3 regions of the Lutispora sp. QWL-02 genome follow, and region 2 is predicted to be linked to each of the others. Evidence: riboswitches for the same ligand, from Rfam matches in the RefSeq annotation. Region 2 holds a riboswitch; each other region holds the start of a gene.

Region 1 (7,742 bases), 710 kb from region 2:
ATGCAATGCAGTGCAAACCTTGAGCAGCACATCGGTGGTGACATTCTGATTTTTACCCATCTTTGCCATTGATACAGTGCTTATCTTTGCTTCTTTTAGCAAATCTTTTTTCATCATATCTCTATCTATAAGCATTTTCCAAAGCTTTTTATACGAAAATTTCATGGTATTCACCTTTCTGTTTCCAACAGTTTTCTTATAGGTAATATTATATAACTGATTTTAATTTTTCACAACTCAAATTTGAATTTGCAAATTCGCAAATTTCGAATCTTGTTTTGTACACAAAGAAAAGCCATATCAAAACTGTTATAGAATTGATATGGCTTTTTCTCGTATTCAGTTTACCTTGACCCTCGGTTCACAAGTTGTCCTTATGACTACTCGTATTCTCTCAGAGGTTTTTGTTCTATATGCCTGCTTCTTTTTTCAATATATCGGCTTTATCGGTTTTCTCCCAGGACACTCCTAAATCTGTTCTGCCCATATGACCGTAGGCTGCCAGCTTTCTATATATGGGTTTTCTCAAATCCAAATCCCTTATTATTGCAGCAGGCCTTAAATCAAATACCCGGGAAACTATCTCAGATATTTTATCATCGGCAATCTTTCCGGTGCCGAAGGTTTCGATAAGGACTGATACAGGCTTCGCAACTCCTATTGCATAGGCAAGCTGCACCTCACATTTGGAAGCCAGGCCTGCAGCCACCACATTCTTTGCCACATATCTTGCTGCATAGGAAGCCGAACGGTCAACCTTGGTGGGATCTTTGCCGGAGAAAGCTCCGCCTCCGTGCCTTGCATATCCGCCATAAGTATCTACGATTATCTTTCTCCCTGTCAAGCCCGAATCTCCATGAGGTCCGCCTATTACAAACCTGCCGGTGGGGTTGATATAGTACTTGGTTTTATCATCAAGCATATTCTTGGGTATGATAGGCTTTATGACATGCTCTATCATATCCTTCTCTATGGTGGCCTGATCCACATCAGGGCTGTGTTGGGTGGAAACCACTATGGTATCAACCCTTACAGGCTTATCATCAATATATTCAACAGTGACCTGGGTTTTTCCGTCAGGCCTCAAATAATCCAAAACACCGTCTCTTCTTACTTGGGCCAGCTTTCTGGCCAGTTTATGGGCCAAGGATATAGGCATAGGCATCAGTTCGGGAGTTTCATCACAGGCATAACCGAACATCATTCCCTGATCTCCGGCTCCGATGGCAGCGACATCAGCTTCGCTCATTTCTCCTTTTTTGGCTTCCAGCGCCTTGTCAACCCCCATTGCAATATCTGTAGACTGTTCGTGAATCGAAGTGATCACGCCGCAGGTATCCGCGTCAAAGCCGAACTTTGCCCTCGTATATCCTATCTCCTCCACGGTCTCCCTCACGATTTTCTGGATATCCACATAACAATTAGTGGTTATTTCTCCCATTACATGTACAAGACCTGTAGTTGCGGTGACCTCGCAGGCAACCCTTCCCATCGGGTCGTGTTCCATTATAGCATCCAATACTGCATCTGATATTTGATCACAGACTTTATCCGGATGTCCTTCAGTTACAGATTCAGAAGTAAACAGCTTTCTTACCATTTTATCTCCTCCTTTTTTTCTCTAGGGTATTACTTTAAGGTCAGCCTCTAGCTTCTGGCTGCTAGCCTCTAGCATTAGGGTATTCCTTACGGGTTTAAGAGAACGGAAAACACGGATTAACACGGAATCTTTCCCAACACGAAAAGATCCTTCAGTCGTTCCTCTTTCAGTGTAAAAATCCGTGTTCTCCGTTTCCCCCTATCTGCCCATAATCGGCATTAAAAAAAGCTTCCCTGATGAGAAGCTCATTTTCATAACGAAAATATATCCTCATCTTTCAGGAACAATCCTGCAGGAATTGGCACCGCGCTCAATGCCGGTTGCCGGGTTTCATAGGGCCCTTCCCTCCACCTCTCTTGATAAGGTAACCTTTATTCAGTTTGCAAAAGTATATTAGCACATTTGTCCAAAAAAGTCAACAAAAAAGCCCTTTCGGGTTTTTGTCTTAAAATGGTGGGGAAAGGTGGATTCGAACCACCGAAGTCTGAGACAACAGATTTACAGTCTGCCCCCTTTGGCCGCTCGGGAATTTCCCCACGTGACAAAGTCTATAATACAACAGATGCATAGCTTTTGTCAACATTATTTTTGTTGAAATTTATTACAACTCCTTATACAGCCTTGATCCGTATGAGGTTACAAATTTATACAGCAGCATATCCGCTATGATATAAAAGCCGAAAATCATAATAAAAGCGTAAATATAGTCAAGCCTTAACCAGACAACCAAGCCGAAATTCAAAGCTCCGAAAGCTACACTGATCAACATATTCAGCAATCCGTTCATATTCTGCTTTACGGCTTTTTGCTCATTGTCCCAATTTAATTTGGGGAATTTCAGGTCTATCATGATTCCTGCATAGTTTATAAAGAAGATGCAGGGCAAGCTCATCAAAAGCGCCGCAAAAATCAAATATATGGGAAAGGAGAACACAAGCCAGAGCACTATGAAAGCCATTATCATTCCCAAAAGGCCCATGAGTATACCTGTTTGAGCCTTTGCATTTATCTGTGTCTTATAATCTACCGGCAGATATTTTGATACATATAGGCTCTTCCCTTCTCTGGATATAGCCGTTGATGAAATCATATTTGAAGCACCTATGAAGAGAGCCGCAGCGGCTGCCCCTGCAAAAATATAAGGCAATACGCCGGGATCTTCCAAATACCTGGCCAGCTCCCTTATATCCCCCAGGTCTTCGTTTCCGGCAAAGAAAGGTATCAGTATGAATACAGGCCAGAGGAAATTCATCAAAATACAGTTCATGAAGTACACGGGACTTCTGTAAAGCAGCTTTAACTCCTTTGCTCTGAAAGCCCTTAAAGCGCTGAGCTTCCTGTACAAGCTCATTTTGGCGGCGCCGCTTTTAGGTCTTCTGGCCGGAGCTGCCTCTGTCAGGCCTATGACACCTTTGAAATAAAACTTTTCGCCAATATAAAAGAACAGTCCTATAAATGCTGCTGCACCGGCAATAGCCAATGCCATGCTTCCAATGGAGCGCAGCAGCTCACGGTAATCGGTCAGGGCCATGGTCATAAATCTGTTGATTATAAAAATATCCTGGGATTTGGAAAGCAAAGAATTATTCCCCTGCTGAAGCAGTTTCATCATATCCTCAGGATTTCCAAGCCTTCCGGAAAATTTCTGTATGATCATGTTAAAGCCTATGGCCATTGCCATTGCAACGATACCCGAAATCGTCTTCATCCGATCCTTATTTTTTACAAATTTAAAGCTTCGCATAACAAAGATGCTTAAGAAAGAGGAAAAAACCAGCGGCACTATAGGCAAAAGCAGATATGCGATGGCCCCATAAATATAATAAAGTAAATTTGCTTTATCCTTTATACCGTAGGAAACCAGCACCGGGAGAAAAAATACCAGCTGGGTCATATACTCATAAACCAGCACCGATGCAAACTTGGCTCCAAGTATCTGCCAGGGCTTCAATGGCAAAGGGAGCAGCAGCTCGATATCGTTGGAGTAATAAAAAACGCCCATGATGAAAAATATGCCCAATATGAATGTAACCAGACTCACCAGGGAAATAGCCGTCCACATTATAATACCCTGCTGCCCTACCGACGCCATAACGCCGTAGCCTTCCCAGGCCGCAGTCCATATAAGCGCTGCCATGGGAAGCATAGATATAGCTATCAGGGCTCCCAGGGCTATAGATTTTTTATTAAATTTAAAGTTTGTTTTCAAGAGGATCTTGACCAGCTTCAACATCTTATTCATTTTCTACCAACTCCAGGAACATATTTTCCAAGGATTCATCGCCCTTGAAATGCTGCCTCATTTCCTCAATAGAGCCATAAAACAATATTTTCCCTTTATTGATTATTGCTACTTTATCGCATATCTTTTCTGCTACCTCCAGCACATGGGTAGAAAAAAATACCGTCTTGCTTTTGGCAGCATGTTCTCTCATCATTTCTTTGAGAATGAAGGATGACTTGGGGTCCAAGCCCGTCATAGGCTCATCCAATATCCATACGCTGGGCTCATGCAGCAATACGCCCATCAATACGATCTTCTGCCTCATGCCGTGAGAATAGCTTTGAATCTGGTCAAAGAGCGCTTCTGCCATACTGAATCTTTCTGCAAGATTATCGATCTCGGGCTTTCTATCCTGAGACGGCACTTCATAAACATCAGCCATGAAGTTGAGGTATTCTATTCCCTTGAGCCTCAGGAACATATCCGGGCTGTCAGGCACAAAGCCAAACTGCTTCTTTGCCTTGATGGGCTCCTCCGAGATATCTATGCCGTTGATCTTGATGCTGCCGCTGTCACTATTTAGAATTCCTGTTATCATTTTTATTGTAGTGGTCTTTCCCGCTCCGTTAGGTCCCAGGAAACCGATAATTTCACCATCAGGAATCACAAGGCTTATATTATCCACTGCCTTATTTTTGCCCCCGAAAGTCTTCGATACATTGCTTATTTCTATCAAGATCATAACCTCCAGTTATTTAGATGATTATTTAAATATCTAATAGTATTCTACACTTATTTTATTATTTTATCAATATTATAGATAAAATATAAAATAAAAAACCGCAGGGAATCCTACGGTTAAAATTCATATATGGTGGGCACAATAGGGCTCGAACCTATGACCCTCTGCTTGTAAGGCAGATGCTCTCCCAGCTGAGCTATGCGCCCAAATAAAAATGGTCGGGGTGACAGGACTTGAACCTGCGGCCCCATGGTCCCAAACCACGTACGCTACCATCTGCGCTACACCCCGACGACACTATTAGATTATATATAAAAATTCGTAAAATTTCAATAGGGAATTTGCGTTTTATTTAAAAATATCTTATAAATGCTCATTCATAGTATATTATGCTCTCTTATCATACAAAAGATTCATTTTTCCTATTGGGTCAAATTCATTTAAATAACTGAAACAAAATCATTTAAATAAATCAGATGTATAAATCAAGCTTTCTGCCTATATACATTTTATAACGAGTCTGACGCCTCGTTATCACGGCGTTTTGCAATGGCAGGAGGGGTAATATTGGAGGAGTGTTCAAAAGCCTATTATTTTCAAAGAGATTCCCATATAATCTTGGCAAGTTATCTGAACCGTCATATCAAAGGCAGCTGCCTTGTATTTTGCATAGGTACCGACAGATATATAGGAGATTGCTTAGGCCCGCTCACAGGCACCTTTCTCAGCAAATTAAATTTGGGAATTCCCGTGATAGGAACCCTGGATGATCCGGTACATGCGGTAAACTTGTCTAAAAATGTATATGATATCAAGAAAAAATATCCGGATCATAAAATAATAGCTGTCGATGCGTGCCTTGGCAACGAAGACAGCATCGGCAGCATTCAGATAAAAAATGGCCCTATCCATCCCGGAAAGGGTGTGGGCAAGAGTCTTCCCCCTGTAGGTGATATATCAATAGTAGGCATCGTAGATTCTTCAGAATCAGGCGAATTCCTCTCCATGCACAACATAAGGCTCAGCCTGATCATGAAGATGTCCGAGGTCATCACCCGAGGGATCTATGCGGCTCTTGTGAAGTAAGAACTCAGGATTCAGAACTCAGAGCTCAGAAACTGAGGTAACGAGCTCTGGGGATTTTTCGTGAGATTCCCGTGCCTTTCAGTGGTTGCCGTCTCCCTGTCTTATCCGTTGATTATCGCAAACATAAGCTCCCCTGAGGCAGCAAGCTGCTCTCCCACGTAAGCTTCAGCCTTAGCCTTGCCTATTCCGCGCTTCATCGCTATCATGGTGACTTCCATTCGCAGAATATCACCAGGTATGACCTGTCTTTTAAACCTAAGTCCATCTATTCCCGTGAATACAGCCAATTTGCCCTTGTGCTCCTCCATAGCCAGTATGGAAACCGCCCCTACCTGTGCCATGGCCTCCACTATCAAAACACCCGGCATAATGGGATTGCCGGGGAAATGACCTTGAAAGAAAGGTTCGTTCATAGTAACATTTTTAATGCCTACAGCTCTTTTGCCGTATTCGATTTCAACAATCTTATCCACCAAAAGGAAAGGATATCTATGAGGTATTATTTTCTGTATTTCTTTTATGTCCAGCATGTTATTCCTCTTCATCTATCTTGATATTTGCCGACAGCTGCTTGTACAGCAGTTCTCCCAAGCCCAGGCCCTTGCCCTTGGAGGCCTCCTCTGCAAATTTTTCATAGAGCATATCTTCATAAACTCCGGTAGCAAAGCTTTCACCCATGAGGTCTGATTTTTCTACGGTGTTCCTCATGCTTTTAAACATCATATTCAAAAATACGGACTCCAAATTTGCACATGCTTCCCTAAGCTTTGCTTCATCCTTGCCGGCTGATGCCTTCTGCAGCATTTCTTCGAAGGATTGGTCCTGCGTGGCTTTAGCATTGTCCAAAGCTGCCTTCATTTGTATATTATTGTCCGAATTAATGGGATTTATCAATATTTCCACCTCTTAAATCCTATCTTCTCAGATTATTAGCCAGACCAAGCATCTCATCTGCAGTCTGTATGGATTTAGAATTTATTTCATAGGCTCTTTGCGCCTGGATCAGTTTTACCATTTCCTCAACTATTTGGACATTTGAGTATTCCAAAAATCCCTGAAGTATAGATCCGCCTGAACCGTCATTGGCTGTATCTACAGGCTGTCCGCTGGCGCCGGTAGCTTTATAGAAATTGCTGCCGACACTTTCCAGGCCTGCAGGATTAGCAAAGGTTGTTATGACCAAGCTTCCCAGCTCCTCCAAGGTATCATCCGTTCTTTTAACTACAATATTGCCCGCTTCATCGATTATGACCTGCTTCATATCAGTGCCCAAATCTATTTCTCCGCCGTCACCCTGAATATAATATCCGTCAGAGGTGACCAGCCTTGCCGAATCGTCCTCTATGGACACCTTGAAGCTTCCATCCTTGGTATATAATTCTTCACCATTGGGCCCTATAACCTTGAAAAAGCCCTGGCCGTCTATGGCCAAATCATAGGGATTCGAGGTCTGCTCAAGATTTCCTGTGGTAAAGAACTTATTTATAGCGGCAGTCCTGACTCCGTGGCCTACCTGTACACTTACAGGCTTGCCTTCTCCATCCCTCACGGTTTCTCTCTCCAGGGTTTCGTATAGAAGGTCCTTGAACTCTGCCCTTGATTTCTTGTAGCCCACTGTGTTCACATTGGCCAGATTGTTGGATATATTATCTACGTTAAGCTGTTGAGCTGTCATGCCTGTGCTTGCAGTCCAAAGCGCTCTCATCATGATTCATACCTCCTATAATCTTCCTACTTCATTTACTGCCTTGCCCAATAACTCGTCATGGGCTTTTATAAGCCTTTGATTTGCTTCATAAGTACGGAGCATGGCTATCATATCTACCATCTCCCTCACCGAATTTACATTGGAGCCTTCGATAAAGGCCTGTCGGACAGTGCCTTCGAAAGCCTTATCATTATCGGCCCATTCTTGAGAAATTATAGTGTAGAGATTATCTCCTTCCTTCATCAAAGCACTATAATCCTGAAAATCTACAAGCTTCAGCCTGTCAATAAGTACGCCGTCCGATGTTATTTCACCTTTTTCATTTATTTTTATATCTTCACCGCTGATTTTTATGTAGCCCTTTTCCCCTAAAACCTTATAG
Region 2 (7,742 bases):
GCATCATCCTAATCCAAATAGATAAAATCGATTAAAGCCCGGGAGGATATTTATTATTTCTATGGCTATCCCATGCCTTCGTCAAAAAATAAAAGCTGGCTAAATTCTTATTAAAAATTTAGCCAGCTTATGAAACAGACTCTAATTCAACACAGATACCTGAATCAACCAAACTTAGTTTACCTCGTTACCTTTCTAACCAAACAACTTTCTAACTAACCTTACAAACCCTAAACCAATTTACACTATTATCCAACTTGCTATAACCAGAATATACTTACCTAACTGACCAATAGATTGACCTATCACTAGAAATCTGATAAATTTACATGTTGGTTGAATTAGAGTCTGCAGGAAAGATGTATCGCATCTTCCTTGTTTATAGTATATCACATAATCAATAAAAATAATACATTAATTTTCAGAAAATTTAAATATATTTGCATGCTTGCATTGAAAAAGTAATTTCCACACCCACACAAGCGAAAGGCGGAAGTTAGTTTTGCAAAGAAAAGGTATATAATAAACAAGATAAAGGAAGTAATCAATACTTGAAAACATAGTATTATCAATGGTATTATTGAAGAGTCCCAAAGATCAGTCAGTTCGAAACCATCCTGACTTAAAACAAAACTAGGGAGGTATAAAAAATGAAAAAAACAGTTTTTCTGATGCAGGCATCGCTTATAGCCGCTATCTATGCAGCAATAACCATAGCACTGGCGCCAATAAGCTACGGCCAGATCCAGGTCAGGGTTGCCGAAGCCCTTACAATCCTTCCGGCATTTACACCGGCTGCCATACCCGGATTATTTGTAGGCTGCATAGTGGCTAACCTATACGGCGGAGGCGGAATAATAGATGTAGTATTCGGAAGCCTTGCCACTCTCATGGCAGCGTACCTGTCCTACAAAATGCCGAAGAAATGGCTCGTTCCCCTGCCGCCTGTCGTTGTAAACGGAATAATAGTAGGCTATATACTGAATTATCTGTATGGCTTGCCTCTGCTGATCACAATGGGCTGGGTGGCTGCAGGCCAGATAATAGCTTGCTATGGTTTTGGATATCCCCTTATGAAGGTGTTGGAGAAATATGAAGATAGAATATTCAATGGAACTTGACTTTCATAGCAATAATAACCTCAACGGCCTACCCTAATACCAGAAGCCAGAGGCTATTCCTGATCCTATTTTCCGAATATGCTCTGGGCAACCTTCACCGATTCCCTTGCATCCTTCACATAGAAGTCGGCTCCTATCATCTCCGCATAGCTCTCATTAAGCACTGCGCCTCCCACCATTATCCTGCAATGGGGGCAGCTGCTCCTCAAGGCTTTTATGGTATCCTCCATATTTTGCACAGTTGTAGTCATCAATGCGCTCAAGCCCACCAAAGGAGCATCTTCCTCCGCTGTTTTTTCCACAACCTTTTCTATAGGGACATCCTTTCCCAGATCATAAACCTGGAAGCCGTAGTTTTCCAATAATATTTTTACAATATTCTTCCCTATATCATGGATATCGCCCTTCACCGTAGCGATTACTATCTTTCCTTTTTCTATCTGAGAATCACTGCCCGAACCTGCATCCATATTATCCTTGAGAATTTCAAAGGCTCTCTTGACCGTCTCCGCCGATTGTATAAGCTGGGGCAGGAATATTTCTCCCCTTTCATATTTCTGCCCTACAATATCCAGAGCAGGTATGAGATAATTGTCCACAATCTCCAGACCGCTTGACTCCTTGAGAAGCTCCTTCACCAGGGAAGCTGCTTCATCCTTTATCCCGTCTATAATGACCTTTTTCAGATCTCTGCTGCTCATGACCCCAATATCGGCGGGCTTCTGTTCTATGGCAGAATATGCTTTTATATATGCTTTGCTGTCCTTATCCGCATTGGACAGCACATTAAAGGCTCTTATGGTGCTTATCATATCCTCTTCCATAGGGTTCAGGATGGGTGCATCCAAGCCCGCTTCAAGGGCCATTGCCAGAAACGTCCTGTTTAAAAGGCCTCTCGCCGGCAGGCCGAAGGATACATTGCTGACCCCAAGGGCAGTCTTGACTCCTAAGTTCTCCTTGACCAGCCTTACAGCCTTTATGGTCTCCTGCACCTCTCTTTGCTGGGCCGAAGCCGTTAGCACAAGGCAGTCCACTATTATATCTTCCTTCCCTATGCCGTATTCAGCAGCCTTCTCGATCATGCGCTCTGCAATTTGAAGCCTCTCCTCCGCAGTCTTGGGTATGCCCTTTTCATCCAGTGTCAGAGCCACCACCAGGCATCCGTATTTCTTGGCGATGGGCAGAAGCTCTGCCATGCTCTTTTCCTCACCATTTATAGAGTTTATTATAGGCCTGCCGCTGCAGATCCTTGCCCCGGCTTCAACCACCTCCGGCCTCACGCTGTCTATCTGGAGGGGAAGGCTGACAATGCCCTGTATCTCCTTGATAGCCCTGACCATCAGCGCTTTCTCATCTATTTGAGGCAAGCCCACGTTTACATCCAGCATATGGGCTCCGTTATCCTTCTGGTTTACCGCTTCCCTCAATATGTAATCCATATCGCCTTTTATCAGGGCTTCCTTCAGCCTTTTCTTGCCTGTAGGGTTTATGCGCTCTCCTATGATTTTTACCTCCTCGCCCAGAACCACCGTACAGGAAGCAGAGCTGGCGGCAGTGATCCTCTCCGCCTTGGTGAAGGCAGGCTTCAGCCCTTCCAGAGCCTTCTGCAAGGCTCTTATATGCTCAGGCGTGGTGCCGCAGCATCCTCCCAATATCCTTACCCCTTGCTCGGCCATGCTGCGCCCATATCTGCCGAAATCCTCAGGGCTTATATCATAGACGGTTTTGTTTCCTACCATCTTCGGCAAGCCTGCATTGGGCTGGATTATCACAGGCAATCTGGAATACCTCAGCACCTCAGCTATGAGAGGCAGCATTTCTTCAGGCCCTAAAGAGCAGTTAAGGCCAAGGGCATCCAGATTCAGGTTTTGCAATATATTTACCATGGTCAAAGGATCAGTGCCCGTCAGAGTCCTTCCGTCAGCCTGAAAGGTCATGGTGCAGATCACCGGAAGGCTGGAATTTTCCTTGGCCGCCAGTATAGCTGCTTTAGCTTCGTATATATCGGACATGGTCTCGATAAGGATCAAGTCAGCTTCGGCGGATGTGCCGGCGGTTATTTGCTCTCTGAAGGCTTCATAGGCAGCCTCAAAGCTCAGATTGCCATAGGGCTCCATAAGCTGGCCCAGAGGGCCGATATCCAGAGCCACCAGCTTATCTCCTGCGGCAGTCCTTGCTATCTCCACGCCTCTTCTTATCACCATATCCAAAGAAAAATCCATATCCTTCAGCTTGTATCTGTTGGCCCCGAAGGTATTGGTGGTGACCACATCCGCTCCCGCATCTATATAGGCCCTATGTATGTGCTCTATGACCTCCGGCCTTTGGATATTGTAGCTCTCAGACAATTCTCCGGCTTTCATTCCGGCAGCCTGGAGCATGGTTCCCATCCCTCCGTCAAACAAGAGAAATCCGTCAAAATTTACAGCCTTAGTCATTAATATCCCCACACTTTCTATATATACAATTTCTGTCCTTGCACCTGCTGCATTTATTCCCCTCAGAGGTGCTCTCCTGCCTCTGCCATCCTATAAATGCAGTTACCGACTTTCGCGGCAGCATAATACTGCTTTCATTAACAGTAAGCCCTATCCTCGGATATGCCTTCAGAAGCTCAATTATTCCCTTCTGAAGGGTTATGGGCAGATCTCCATAGCCCGGGCTATATCTTGAAGTACAGCAGTATCCTTCCTTTAGAGCCTCTATCCTTATTTCTTCCTGTACCTCATCACAAAGAGCCTCAATGGCTGCAGAAGCGCAGGCATCCATCACTATACCCTTGGTAAGGTCTGTTTTTGAATAGTATGCGATCCTCCTATCCGCTTCAAGCCCTAATGTGGCTGCCATCAGCGCACATTTATCCGAATTCCGGAAATGCATGGTCAAATCCTTGCTCTGAAAAATCAAGTTTGTATCCTTCAAAGCCATCTTATCCCCGTCTCTTTCAATATCATAAACATTATAAACAAAGCTTTTCCTCAAAGCTTCGGTCATCTCGGCAATGCATTCCGTCAAAAGCTTTTCAAGCTTCTCATCCATATATTGATTCTTATGGCCCAAATATCTTAAAACTTCTTTCCTGTTTATATGCATAAAAAAATCCCTCCGGTTTAGAATATATTACACTTTAATATATATAAAATGCAAGATGGTCTTTTTAAAATTTTACTTGACAAATGCTCATATTTGGCATAAAATTTCTTTTAAACCTTTATAATTGAATAAGATCTTATCCAGAGAGGTGGAGGGACTGGCCCAATGAAGCCCGACAACCGGCATTCTCATTCGAATGCAGCGGTGTCAATTCCTGCAGAATTTTGCTTAAATTCTGAGAGATAAGGATAGCATAAAGTATATCGTACTTTATTAGCCTGCAGCCGGCTGCTTTCTTATCTGAGAGCAGCTTTTTAATTTGCTCCGCCTTGTCTCTGTTGAACGAGACTTCATTCAGAGGGGGATTCAACCCCCACTGAATGTTAGTCGAGTCCATACTGGACTTAGCCGCTTTTGGCACCCGCCGCCTATAGAGGTGGGGGCCTTAGAGCGGGTTAGTTCAGTGATAAAAAAATTAGAGGAGGAGAATCATATATGTCCATTAAAAAAAGCTATGAAGAAATCAATGAGAAGATCAGGAAAGGTACGGCAGTGGTAGTTACGGCAGAAGAGGTAATAAGCATAGCAGAAGAAAAAGGAATACAAGATGCAGCCAAATATGTTGATGTGGTGACCACCGGAACCTTTGGCCCTATGTGTTCTTCCGGAGCCTTCATAAACTTCGGCCATTCAGACCCGCCAATAAGGATGACTAAGATTTTGCTCAACAATGTCAATGCATACGGCGGCCTTGCTGCAGTAGATTCATATATAGGGGCCACTGAGCCCTCACAGGATCTGGGCATCGAATACGGAGGAGCCCATGTAATATGCGATCTGATAGATGGTAAGCCTGTGCATCTTAAGGCCTATTCCCCGGGGACAGATTGCTATCCCAGGAAGGAGATAGACACCTATATTACCAAGGATTTAATAAATGAAGCCTACCTCTATAATCCCAGAAATTGCTATCAGAACTATTCCGCAGCGATAAATACTTCCGACAGGCTCCTTCACACATATATGGGAGTGCTGAAGCCCCATATGGAGAATATAAATTACTCTACTTCCGGGGAATTGAGCCCTTTATTGAATGATCCCTACCTGAGGACCATAGGCATAGGGACAAAAATATTTCTGGCAGGCGCTGCAGGATATGTCTCCTGGCAAGGTACACAATTTGTCACCGAAAAACCCAGGGGAGAAAACGGCATACCGTTATCACCAGCTTGCACCCTTGCGGTCACAGGTGATTTGAAGAAGATGAGCACAGAATATATCAAGCCTGCGGTTTTTGAAAAATACGGCACCTCCCTGTTCGTAGGCATAGGAATACCTATACCCGTTCTCGACAAGGATCTGCTCCATAACCTGTCGGTGCAAAACAAGGATATATATACAAATATTGTGGACTACAGCGTGTCCCGTCTTAACAAGCCCGTCCTCGGCAAATGCAGCTACGGTGAATTGAGAAGCGGAGAATTGGTCCTCGACGGCAATACAATAAAAACCGCACCCCTTTCCAGCCTTTATAAGGCGAGAAAGATTGCCCTGGAGCTCAAAAGATGGGTGGCAGAGGAAGGCTTCACACTTCAGGAGCCCATAGAAGCTTTCCCAAAAGTTTCAGCCCTTAATTCATTGAAGGAAAGTGTTGATGGAGGGATATAATGAACAAGATATATATAAATAAAGAAAAATGCGTACATTGCGGAGCCTGTACCGCAGCATGCGGCTCCGATTCGCTCCGGATGGAAGGCAAGGATTGCACCCTGTCCTTTGATAAGGACCGCTGCGCAGGCTGTGAAAGCTGCATAAAGGCTTGCCCCTTGAGAGCCATTACGATAGATATGTCCACCAGGTGGCTTTATGTATGAAGAACGGTTTTACAGAGAAATAATGAAATCCAGGGATCTGCTCTGCTTTAATGTGACCGAAGGCGAATCGGACCTTCAGATTTTTGCTAAGGATAATCTGGAGAAAGAAACCAGGAGGGCTTTAATAAAATGCAGAAGCCAGCTTCATGAATATATTCGTAAGAATCCGCATTTTCTTACGAGCCTTGATTCCATTAAACCTCAAAAAAACAGTCCCGAAATAGTAAAGCAAATGTGCCGCGCAGCAGAGTCTGCAAAGGTGGGGCCTATGGCGGCAGTGGCAGGAGCCGTATCCAAATATGTAGGGCTTTCCCTCCTGAAGCATACCGAGGAGATAATCATTGAAAATGGGGGAGATATATTTCTTAAGACCAGGATAGACAGAAGGATTTCCATATACGCAGGAAGCTCTCCCTTTTCAAACAAGATTGCCCTCCTAATACCCGGCAGTGATGAAGAATTGGGCATCTGTACCTCCAGCGGCACTGTAGGCCACTCCCTAAGCTTCGGCAAAGCCGATGCGGCAGTGATACTTGCAAGGGATGCAGTGCTGGCAGATGCTGCCGCTACTGCTGCAGGCAATGCGGTAAAAGACCAAAAGGATATAGAAAAGGGGATAGAAACAGCCATGTCTATTCCCGGAGTGGAAGGCGTCCTCATAATAGTGGGAGATAAAATGGGCGCCTTCGGCAATATAAATCTGATCAAACCTTGAAAGGAGAACTGGAAATGAAAATAAAAGAATTATTCAATAAAAGCCCGGTAATATCCCTGGAGATATTTCCTCCAAAGCCCGAGGCTTCCATAGATACAGTCCTCAACACCATAGATGCATTATCCGATCTGAAGCCCGATTTTATCAGCGTCACCTACGGAGCGGGAGGCAGCAGCAAATCCCACACGGTACAGATCGCAGATATCATAAAGAACAAATACGGCATTGAAGCCCTTGCCCATTTGACCTGCATAAGCTCTACAAAAAAAGAAGTGGAGGATATTCTGACAAGACTGCGCAGCTCCAGTATAGAAAATGTGCTTGCACTAAGAGGAGACAGACCCCAAAATGACACTTGCATTTCAGAAGAAGCCCAATACGAGTATGCAAGGGATCTCATAGCCCATATACGGAATTTCGGAGGATTCTCCATAGGAGCTGCCTGCTATCCCGAGGTCCATATAGAAGCCGGGGATAGCCTCTCAGACCTGCGCAGCCTGAAGGCCAAGGTCAAATCCGGAGCGGATTTCCTCATAACCCAGCTGTTTTTGGACAATAATTTTTTCTATGATTTTAAAGAAAAGCTGGATTTGATAGAGGTCAATATACCTGTATCCGCAGGCATCATGCCCGTAATAAACAAAAAGCAGATAGAGAGGATAACAGGACTTTGCGGCGCCAGCATACCTGCCAAGTTCAAACGCATACTCGATAAATATGAAAACAACCCGGAAGCCCTGAAGGAGGCGGGCATAGCCTATGCAACGGAACAGATCATAGACTTGCTTTCTTCGGGTGTGGACGGGATACATCTATATACGATGAACAAGCCTGAGGTGGCAAGAAAAATCATTGGCCAGATATCAAATATAAGGAGCTATTTGGGCAATAACATTAAGTATGCTTAAGTAGAATTGAAAACCTTTATAAAGTCTGGAA
Region 3 (7,742 bases), 170 kb from region 2:
AGCCGGTGAATACGGCTTGGAAATAATAGCAAGTGGAATTACCAGCACCAATGAAGTGCCTCAGGCTGTTGACTCGCTGAAGGGCAAGATAGACGTGCTATATGTGCCTACAGATAATATGGTGGCTTCATCCATGGCTATAATATCCCAAAAATGCACTGAGAATAATATACCTGTAATAGGTTCGGAAAGAGCCCATGTGGAAGGCGGGGCTCTTGCCACAGAGGGAATAGATTACTACAAGCTAGGCTTCCAGACGGGGCTTATGGCTTTTGAAGTATTGAACGGCGCTAAGACTGAAGATATGCCGATAGAGACTCTATATGAAAAAGACACAGCTCTTACAATAAACTATGATGCTGCAAAGAAATTAAATATTTCCATACCTCAGGAAATAATAGACAAGGCTGAAATCATAAAAGGCGGTGCAGCCAATTGAACAATTTCTGGATAGGGGTATTGGAGCAGGGACTTTTATTTTCTATCATGTCCTTTGGGGTTTATATAACTTATAAAATTTTGGATTTTCCCGATCTGTCCGTTGAAGGCACCTTCCCGCTGGGTGCCTCTGTCACGGCGTTGCTTTTGGTGAAAGGCGCCGATCCCATTCTGGCCTGTATGCTTTCAATGTGTGCAGGCATGGCTGCGGGATTTGTTACAGGAGTGCTGAATGTTAAGTTTAAGATAACAAATCTGCTCTCGGGCATATTGGTGATGATAGGCTTATATTCCATAAATCTGAGGATCATGGGAAAGGCTAATACTCCTTTTTTCAATGCAAAGACTATTTTCTCGGGAGAAATTCCTCCCGTATTTGTGATAATGATATTGGCATTGATCGTAAAGCTGTTTCTTGATTTGATGTTCAAGACGAAGTTTGGTTTTATATTGAAGGCTACCGGTGATAATCATAATATGGTCACATCATTAGGCGTAGATATAGGAGTTATCAAAATAATGGGCATCATGCTTTCAAACGGATTGGTTGCTCTGGCAGGCTCTGTCATGGCTCAGTACCAGAGATTTTCCGATGTAGGAATGGGGAGCGGAATAATAGTTATGGGCCTGGCTTCTATCATAATGGGAGAAACCTTATTAAAAGCTTTCCCTATAATATTTGGGACAGCCTGCGCTCTTTTCGGATCACTGCTTTACAAGGGCAGTATAGCCATAGCCTTGAAGGCCGGCTTGCCTCCCACGGATTTAAAGCTTATAACCTCTGTTATAGTAATAGCTGCCCTGGCGGTTTATAACAGCGGTTTGAAGGTCAAGTTTGGGAGAAATCTACTTTCTGGGGGTGTAAAAGCTGTTACTGATACAAAATCTGCATAAAACCTTTAATAGGGATACAGTCAATGAAAATAAGCTTTTTCAAGGGCTATCCCTGGAAATCAAAGATGGAGACTTTATAACCATCATAGGCAGCAATGGAGCAGGAAAATCCACTTTATTAAACATCATCTCAGGAGGCATACAAAGCGATGAAGGCTCGATCCTGCTCAATAAAAGAGAGATATCCAAAACCCCTGAATATAAAATCAGCAGGCTGATAGGCAGAGTGTTTCAGGATCCTAAAATGGGAACTTCGCCTTCTATGACTGTGCTGGAGAATATGTCTATGGCATGGAATAAAAATAATAGGTACGGATTTTCATGGGGTATTGAAAAAAATAGAATAGCGGACATCAAAGATTCCCTCTCAAAATTATCCTTAGGATTGGAGGATAAGCTTGATGTAAAGGTAGGGCTCCTATCCGGGGGGCAAAGGCAGGCTATGGCCCTTCTGATGGCAGCCATATCAAATCCTTGCCTTTTGCTGCTGGATGAGCATATGGCCGCTTTGGATCCCAAAACCTCTGAGATTATTGCAGGGCTTACAGATAAAATAGTGAAGGAATGCAAAATAACCACACTTATGGTCACCCATAATCTCAAGCAGGCCATAGGTATGGGAAACAGGCTTATAATGATGCACAGAGGTAAAATTATTTTGGATATAAGAGATAAAGATAAAGAGTCCCTCACTGCAGAAAAGCTTTTAGCTTTATTCAGCCAAAAGGAATCGTCAGATATCATCAGCGATCGTTTGATGCTGGCATAAAAAAATAGTTGACATAGTTAAGAGGGCGTATTATACTATTATGTAAATGAATATTTATTCTATCAAGAGAGGTGGAGGGACTGGCCCGATGAAGCCCGACAACCGGCATTCTCATTCGAATGCATCGGTGTCAATTCCAGCAGCACAAGCTGAAAGATAGAAAGGAATTATCCTCTTCTGTTTTTCAGAAGAGTTTTTTTATTGTATAAAATTTAATATTATACTCTTATCAAGAGAGGTGGAGGGACTGGCCCGATGAAGCCCGACAACCGGCATTCTCATTCGAATGCATCGGTGTCAATTCCAGCAGCGTAAAGCTGAGAGATAAGAGAGGTGTGATCCCTCTTTTATCATTGAGGGATTTTTTATTTGTTTCTAACACCGGAGGGGGTACTAAAATGATCGATATAAAAGGCCTTTATAAAACATATACAGGCAAGGAAGGAAATACGGAAGCTCTGAAAAACATTAATCTCAGGATTGAGAAGGGTGATATTTTCGGCATAATAGGCTTAAGCGGAGCAGGAAAATCAACCCTCATCAGATGCATAAACAGGCTTGAAGAGCCTACGAAAGGCAGCATTTTCATTGAGAATAAGGATATCGTTAAGCTGAATGACGGCGAGCTTAGGGATATGAGAAGAAATATAGGAATGATATTTCAGCATTTTAATCTTTTGAGCAGGAAGAATTGCAGAGAAAATATAGCCTTTCCGTTAAAAATAATGAAATATGATAAACGAGAAATGGAGAAACGGGTAGATGAGCTATTGGATATTGTAGATCTAAAGGATAAAAAGTTCTCTTATCCCAGCCAGCTCAGCGGGGGACAAAAGCAAAGGGTAGCAATAGCCAGAGCTTTGGCTACCAACCCTAAAATACTTCTTTGCGATGAAGCTACTTCTGCTTTGGACCCAAATACCACATCTTCCATACTCAAGCTGCTGAAGAGCATAAATGAGACGCTGGGAATAACAATTGTGATGATAACCCATCAGATGGAGGTCATAAAGGAGGTATGCAATAAAGTAGCTGTGATTTCAGATGGAAGTATGGTGGAGCAGGGGAATACCTATGATGTATTTTCAAAGCCGTCTCATCCTATCACAAAGAGCTTTATAAAGGACGTATCCTTAAACATTGACAGAAATATAATAGATGATCCTGAAAATACTGAGGTTGTGAGGATTACATTTTTAGACCACAAGGCAAAAGAGCCGTTGATATATAAAATCATAAAGAATTTCGATATTGAGGCAAACATCCTGGCGGGACAGATGAACAGCATACAAGGAAGAACCTATGGAAATTTGGTTGTAGGCCTCAGGGGAACAGATGAAAAAATAGAGGCTGCAATAGGATACCTAAAGGATGAAGGCGTCATAGTAGAGGAGTTGAAATATAATGGAAGTTCTGATTGAAACAATAAAAAAAATAATGCTTTTAATGCCCAAGCCCCTTTATGAAACTCTATACATGGTGTTTGCATCCACATTGTTTTCGGTTATTTTCGGAATGCCTCTGGGCATCATAACAGCAATATCGGAGGAAGGCAATATTTGGGAAAGAAAGGGCTTGAATAAAGCTTTAAACGGGGTAATAAATATAGCAAGATCCTTCCCCTTCATAATACTGATGATTGCGGTCTTTCCGCTGACAAAGCTCATCGTGGGAAAAAGGATAGGCACAACTGCAGCCATAGTGCCCTTGACCATAGCAGCCATACCCTTTGTAGCCAGGCTCATTGAAAATGCGATAAAGGAGATAAGCCCCGGAATCATAGAAGCAGCCCAATCCATGGGTGCCGACGTAAAGCAGATAGTTTTCAGGGTGATGATACCGGAAGCATTGCCTTCCATAGCATCAGGTATAACCTTGACAATAATAAATCTCATAGGATATTCGGCAATGGCAGGTGCTATAGGGGGCGGGGGCCTTGGAAATTTAGCCATACGATTCGGGTATCAGGGATTCCAAAAAGATGTCATGATAGGAACTGTCATAGTATTGGTCTTAGTGGTTCAGATAATACAGGGCATTGGGAGCAGGATATATAATAAGTTACTGAAATAGATTTACAAAATATAAAAATTGCGAAGCATTTTTTATGGCTGCGAGGCACGGGGTACGGGGCACGGGGCACGTGGATTGAGCAGGACTCTGGAGTCAAGGAGACGGAAACCACTGAAAGACACGAAGATAACACTGAAAAACACTGAAGGGGTTTAATATATGCAATACAAGAGCGATATAACTGATATTTCGGTCATTCTGAGCGTAAGCGAAGAATCTTAGGTATTCCTTATGGTTCTAAGATCCTTCACTACGTTCAGGATGACATATCAGATATAACCTTATTAACACTTTATACAAAGAATAAAATATCCCTCTGTGTAAATCAGTGCTAAATCAGTGTTAATCCGTGTTCCCCGTTCCCTACCCCTGTATGACGCATCATTATACCGACGTGACGCAATGTACAAAAAATATTAAAAATAATTATCGATAATTGATATATATTTTACTGTTTTTCAACCTGGCCAGTTGAAAAACAAAAAATAACTAAGTAAAAATGAAAGGAATGTTTATAAATATGAAAAAGATAATATCACTGGTTTTAGCATTATTATTACTGGCATCCTTGACTATTGGATGCGCACCCAAGGAAGAGGCTGCACCGGCAGCAGCAGAAAATGAGAAGGAAACGGTGCTGAAGGTAGGAGCTACACCAATCCCCCATGCAGAGATATTGGAAGTGGTTAAGCCTTTATTAGAAAAGAAAGGCTTAAAGCTTGAAGTGATCGTTTTTAATGATTATGTTCAACCAAATACAGCACTTGCAGACAAAGAATTAGATGCAAACTTTTTCCAGCATCAGCCCTATTTGGATAATTTCAATAAAGAAAGAGGTTTAAACCTTGTATCTGCAGCTAAGGTTCATGTGGAGCCTTTAGGATTATATTCTAAAAAAATAAATAGCATAACCGAATTAAAAGACGGCAGCACCATAGCTATACCGGATGATGCTACGAATAATGCCAGATCATTGTTATTGCTTCAGGAAAACGGCATTATCAAGCTAAAGGATGGAGGAAGCATAAGTTCTTCGGAAAATGATGTAGTAGAAAACCCCAGAAACCTCAAATTCCAGGCTATTGAGGCTGCACAGCTCCCAAGGGTTCTGGAAGATGTAGATGCTGCCATAATCAATACCAACTTTGCAATTCCGGCAAATCTTAACCCCGTTAAGGATGCATTGCTGATAGAAGACGGAAATTCACCTTATGCCAATACGCTTGTTATAAGAGGCGGAGATGAAGGAAGAGAAGATTTGAAAGAGCTGTCCAATGCATTGAACAGTCCGGAAGTAAAGAAATTTATTGAGGAAAAATATGAAGGAGCAATAATTGCTGCATATTAGTCAAGTTTTTGTAAATCTATAAACGCACAATGAGATTGATCGAACAATAAGACAAAAAACAGAGTTTAGAGTATAATATATAGGTGGCCATTAATAATATAATTTAATGGCTGCCTATATTCTTTGTTTTTGAGGAGAACCGTATGAGTGAGTGGGTAAAGGCAATGGTAGATATAATAGTCCAATATGGAGGCTTTGGACTTTTTATAGTGTCCTTTGCCGAATCTTCATTTTTTCCTATACCTCCGGATTTGATATTGATACCATTGTCTATAATAAATCATGAGCTTGCGTTGTTTTATGCGGCTTTGACCACTTTTTCATCAGTTATAGGAGGGCTATTCGGCTACTATATCGGTGCAAAGGCGGGAAGGCCTATTTTGATGAGATTCTTTGCTGAGGAGAAGATAAAGAGAGTAGAAGAATACTTTGTCAAATATGGAGGATGGGCCGTTGCCATAGCAGGACTCACCCCAATTCCTTACAAGCTTTTCACAATAGCTTCCGGAGTATTTAAGATAAGAAAATCTGTATTTGTAAATGCTTCGATCTTAGGGAGAGGGATCAGATTCTTCGCAGAAGGGGCAATAATCTATATGATGGGAGATCAGGCCCAGAGGATAATAAGCGAATATTTTGATGTGCTTACCGTGGGAATAGCAGCAGCCGGGGCTTTGACATATTTAATATATTATTTGATCAAGAAAAAAAAGTATGGGGAGCACAGGGTATCGGCAGGTTTATTTGCCAGGGGCATCAGCAATAATAAGTATGCAGCAGCTGTTTATAAAAGGCTTGTAAACAATTATGGAGGGTTTATATTTTTGATTCTATCCATTGTTTTGATGTCCTTGTCCTTTGAATTTCTCTTTTTACAGCCCCAATATGAGCTTTTATTATATCTATATATCCCCGTAATTTCTTTGATCATAGGAATATTGTTCTACATCTTTATATTTAGAAACCCAGATAATAGCTTATGGACTTTAAAAAGCCTGCTTAAACATGCGATAGCTGCTGAAATTATTATTTTAGTTTTAGCAGCAGGATTAGCCTATGGTATAGGGAATGATATTGTGGTCCATATGGATCAAACAGTAAACAGCTGGGTAATGCCAATAAGAAGCCCTTCTTTAACAATCATCATGAAAGTGCTAAGCTTTTTTGCATCCTCTGCATTTTTACCCTTTGCCGTTGCATTTTGTTTCTGTTTGCTGGTGCTCAGGTGGAAAAGGCTAAAGTCGGGATTTATACTTTTAATAAATATTCTGGGAGCCAATTTCATTAAAATATTTATTAAAAATATATTCAAAAGAGCAAGGCCCGAGTATGCAATAATAATAGAGAAGGAATACAGCTTTCCCAGCGGCCATTCCCTTATTGGTTTTACATTTTATACAATGCTGGCATATATGGTATTCAAATATTATAATGGACCATATAAGCGCTTAATAACAGGCTTTCTAATCATCTTTCCCATCATTATTGCATTCAGCAGGCTGTATTTAGGAGTCCATTATGCCAGCGATGTTTTTGCCGGCTTGCTATTGGGAACATCTTGGCTTATAGCTTGTATAATCATGGATAATTGGAAATAATATTAAAAAATTGGACAAAAATCTGCCGTAGAATTATAATTATAGTGTCCTATTCTATCGTGCCTGAAAGCAAAGGACATTAAGCTGGTGCATAAGAGATGTTTTAAAATAACCAGTTAAAGGCACGCTGCTAAATCCATCGGTATTTCTCATATTTATGTTGAAATAAATTATATTTTGATGGAGAACTGCTGATGTTATTCTCTATAAATAAAGGAGGTGCTGTTATTGGAAAATTTAGAGGGAAATGTTATGCAAATTAACATAGAAGATGAGATGAAAAAATCCTTTATTGATTATGCCATGAGCGTTATTGTACAAAGGGCACTGCCGGATGTAAGAGACGGACTTAAGCCCGTACACCGACGTATACTATATGCAATGCATGATTTGGGATTTACACCGGATAAGCCTCATAGGAAGTCTGCAACCACAGTAGGTGAAGTGCTTGGTAAATATCATCCCCATGGTGACGTCGCCGTATACGATACTATGGTAAGAATGGCACAAGATTTTTCACATAGATATATGCTTATTGACGGTCACGGAAACTTTGGTTCTGTTGACGGAGATAGCCCGGCTGCCATGCGTTATACAGAAGCGAGGATGGCCAAGATTTCTA

The links. Region 2 has a riboswitch for S-adenosylmethionine ahead of AC4HCY_RS01185 (homocysteine biosynthesis protein). Riboswitches for the same ligand answer to the same signal wherever they lie in the genome.
Region 1: it holds a riboswitch for S-adenosylmethionine, as region 2 does, so the genes downstream of both, metK (methionine adenosyltransferase) here and AC4HCY_RS01185 (homocysteine biosynthesis protein) in region 2, are expected to answer to the same signal.
Region 3: it holds a riboswitch for S-adenosylmethionine, as region 2 does, so the genes downstream of both, AC4HCY_RS01835 (methionine ABC transporter ATP-binding protein) here and AC4HCY_RS01185 (homocysteine biosynthesis protein) in region 2, are expected to answer to the same signal.

What each region holds. Positions count from the first base shown of each region.
Region 1 covers NZ_CM177762.1:4,078,481-4,086,222, forward strand. Annotated here, with positions in the region: gene AC4HCY_RS19420 (helix-turn-helix domain-containing protein) at 1-165, opposite strand, end outside; gene metK (methionine adenosyltransferase) at 410-1,600, opposite strand; SAM riboswitch class I at 1,868-1,966, opposite strand; tRNA gene AC4HCY_RS19430 (tRNA-Tyr) at 2,052-2,136, opposite strand; gene AC4HCY_RS19435 (putative ABC transporter permease subunit) at 2,202-3,842, opposite strand; gene AC4HCY_RS19440 (ABC transporter ATP-binding protein) at 3,835-4,560, opposite strand; tRNA gene AC4HCY_RS19445 (tRNA-Val) at 4,697-4,772, opposite strand; tRNA gene AC4HCY_RS19450 (tRNA-Pro) at 4,782-4,857, opposite strand; gene yyaC (spore protease YyaC) at 5,134-5,652, shown strand; gene fabZ (3-hydroxyacyl-ACP dehydratase FabZ) at 5,754-6,182, opposite strand; gene AC4HCY_RS19465 (rod-binding protein) at 6,184-6,546, opposite strand; gene flgG (flagellar basal-body rod protein FlgG) at 6,566-7,360, opposite strand; gene flgF (flagellar basal-body rod protein FlgF) at 7,373-7,742, opposite strand, start outside.
Region 2 covers NZ_CM177762.1:275,104-282,845, forward strand. Annotated here, with positions in the region: gene AC4HCY_RS01170 (QueT transporter family protein) at 651-1,121, shown strand; gene AC4HCY_RS01175 (homocysteine S-methyltransferase family protein) at 1,187-3,559, opposite strand; gene AC4HCY_RS01180 (vitamin B12 dependent-methionine synthase activation domain-containing protein) at 3,552-4,214, opposite strand; SAM riboswitch class I at 4,348-4,463, shown strand; gene AC4HCY_RS01185 (homocysteine biosynthesis protein) at 4,710-5,882, shown strand; gene AC4HCY_RS01190 (DUF362 domain-containing protein) at 5,882-6,088, shown strand; gene AC4HCY_RS01195 (UPF0280 family protein) at 6,081-6,803, shown strand; gene metF (methylenetetrahydrofolate reductase [NAD(P)H]) at 6,818-7,711, shown strand.
Region 3 covers NZ_CM177762.1:445,575-453,316, reverse strand. Annotated here, with positions in the region: gene AC4HCY_RS01850 (ABC transporter substrate-binding protein) at 1-439, shown strand, start outside; gene AC4HCY_RS01845 (ABC transporter permease) at 487-1,332, shown strand; gene AC4HCY_RS01840 (ABC transporter ATP-binding protein) at 1,307-2,101, shown strand; SAM riboswitch class I at 2,158-2,264, shown strand; SAM riboswitch class I at 2,325-2,432, shown strand; gene AC4HCY_RS01835 (methionine ABC transporter ATP-binding protein) at 2,500-3,522, shown strand; gene AC4HCY_RS01830 (methionine ABC transporter permease) at 3,506-4,174, shown strand; gene AC4HCY_RS01825 (MetQ/NlpA family ABC transporter substrate-binding protein) at 4,695-5,522, shown strand; gene AC4HCY_RS01820 (phosphatase PAP2 family protein) at 5,666-7,120, shown strand; gene gyrA (DNA gyrase subunit A) at 7,373-7,742, shown strand, end outside.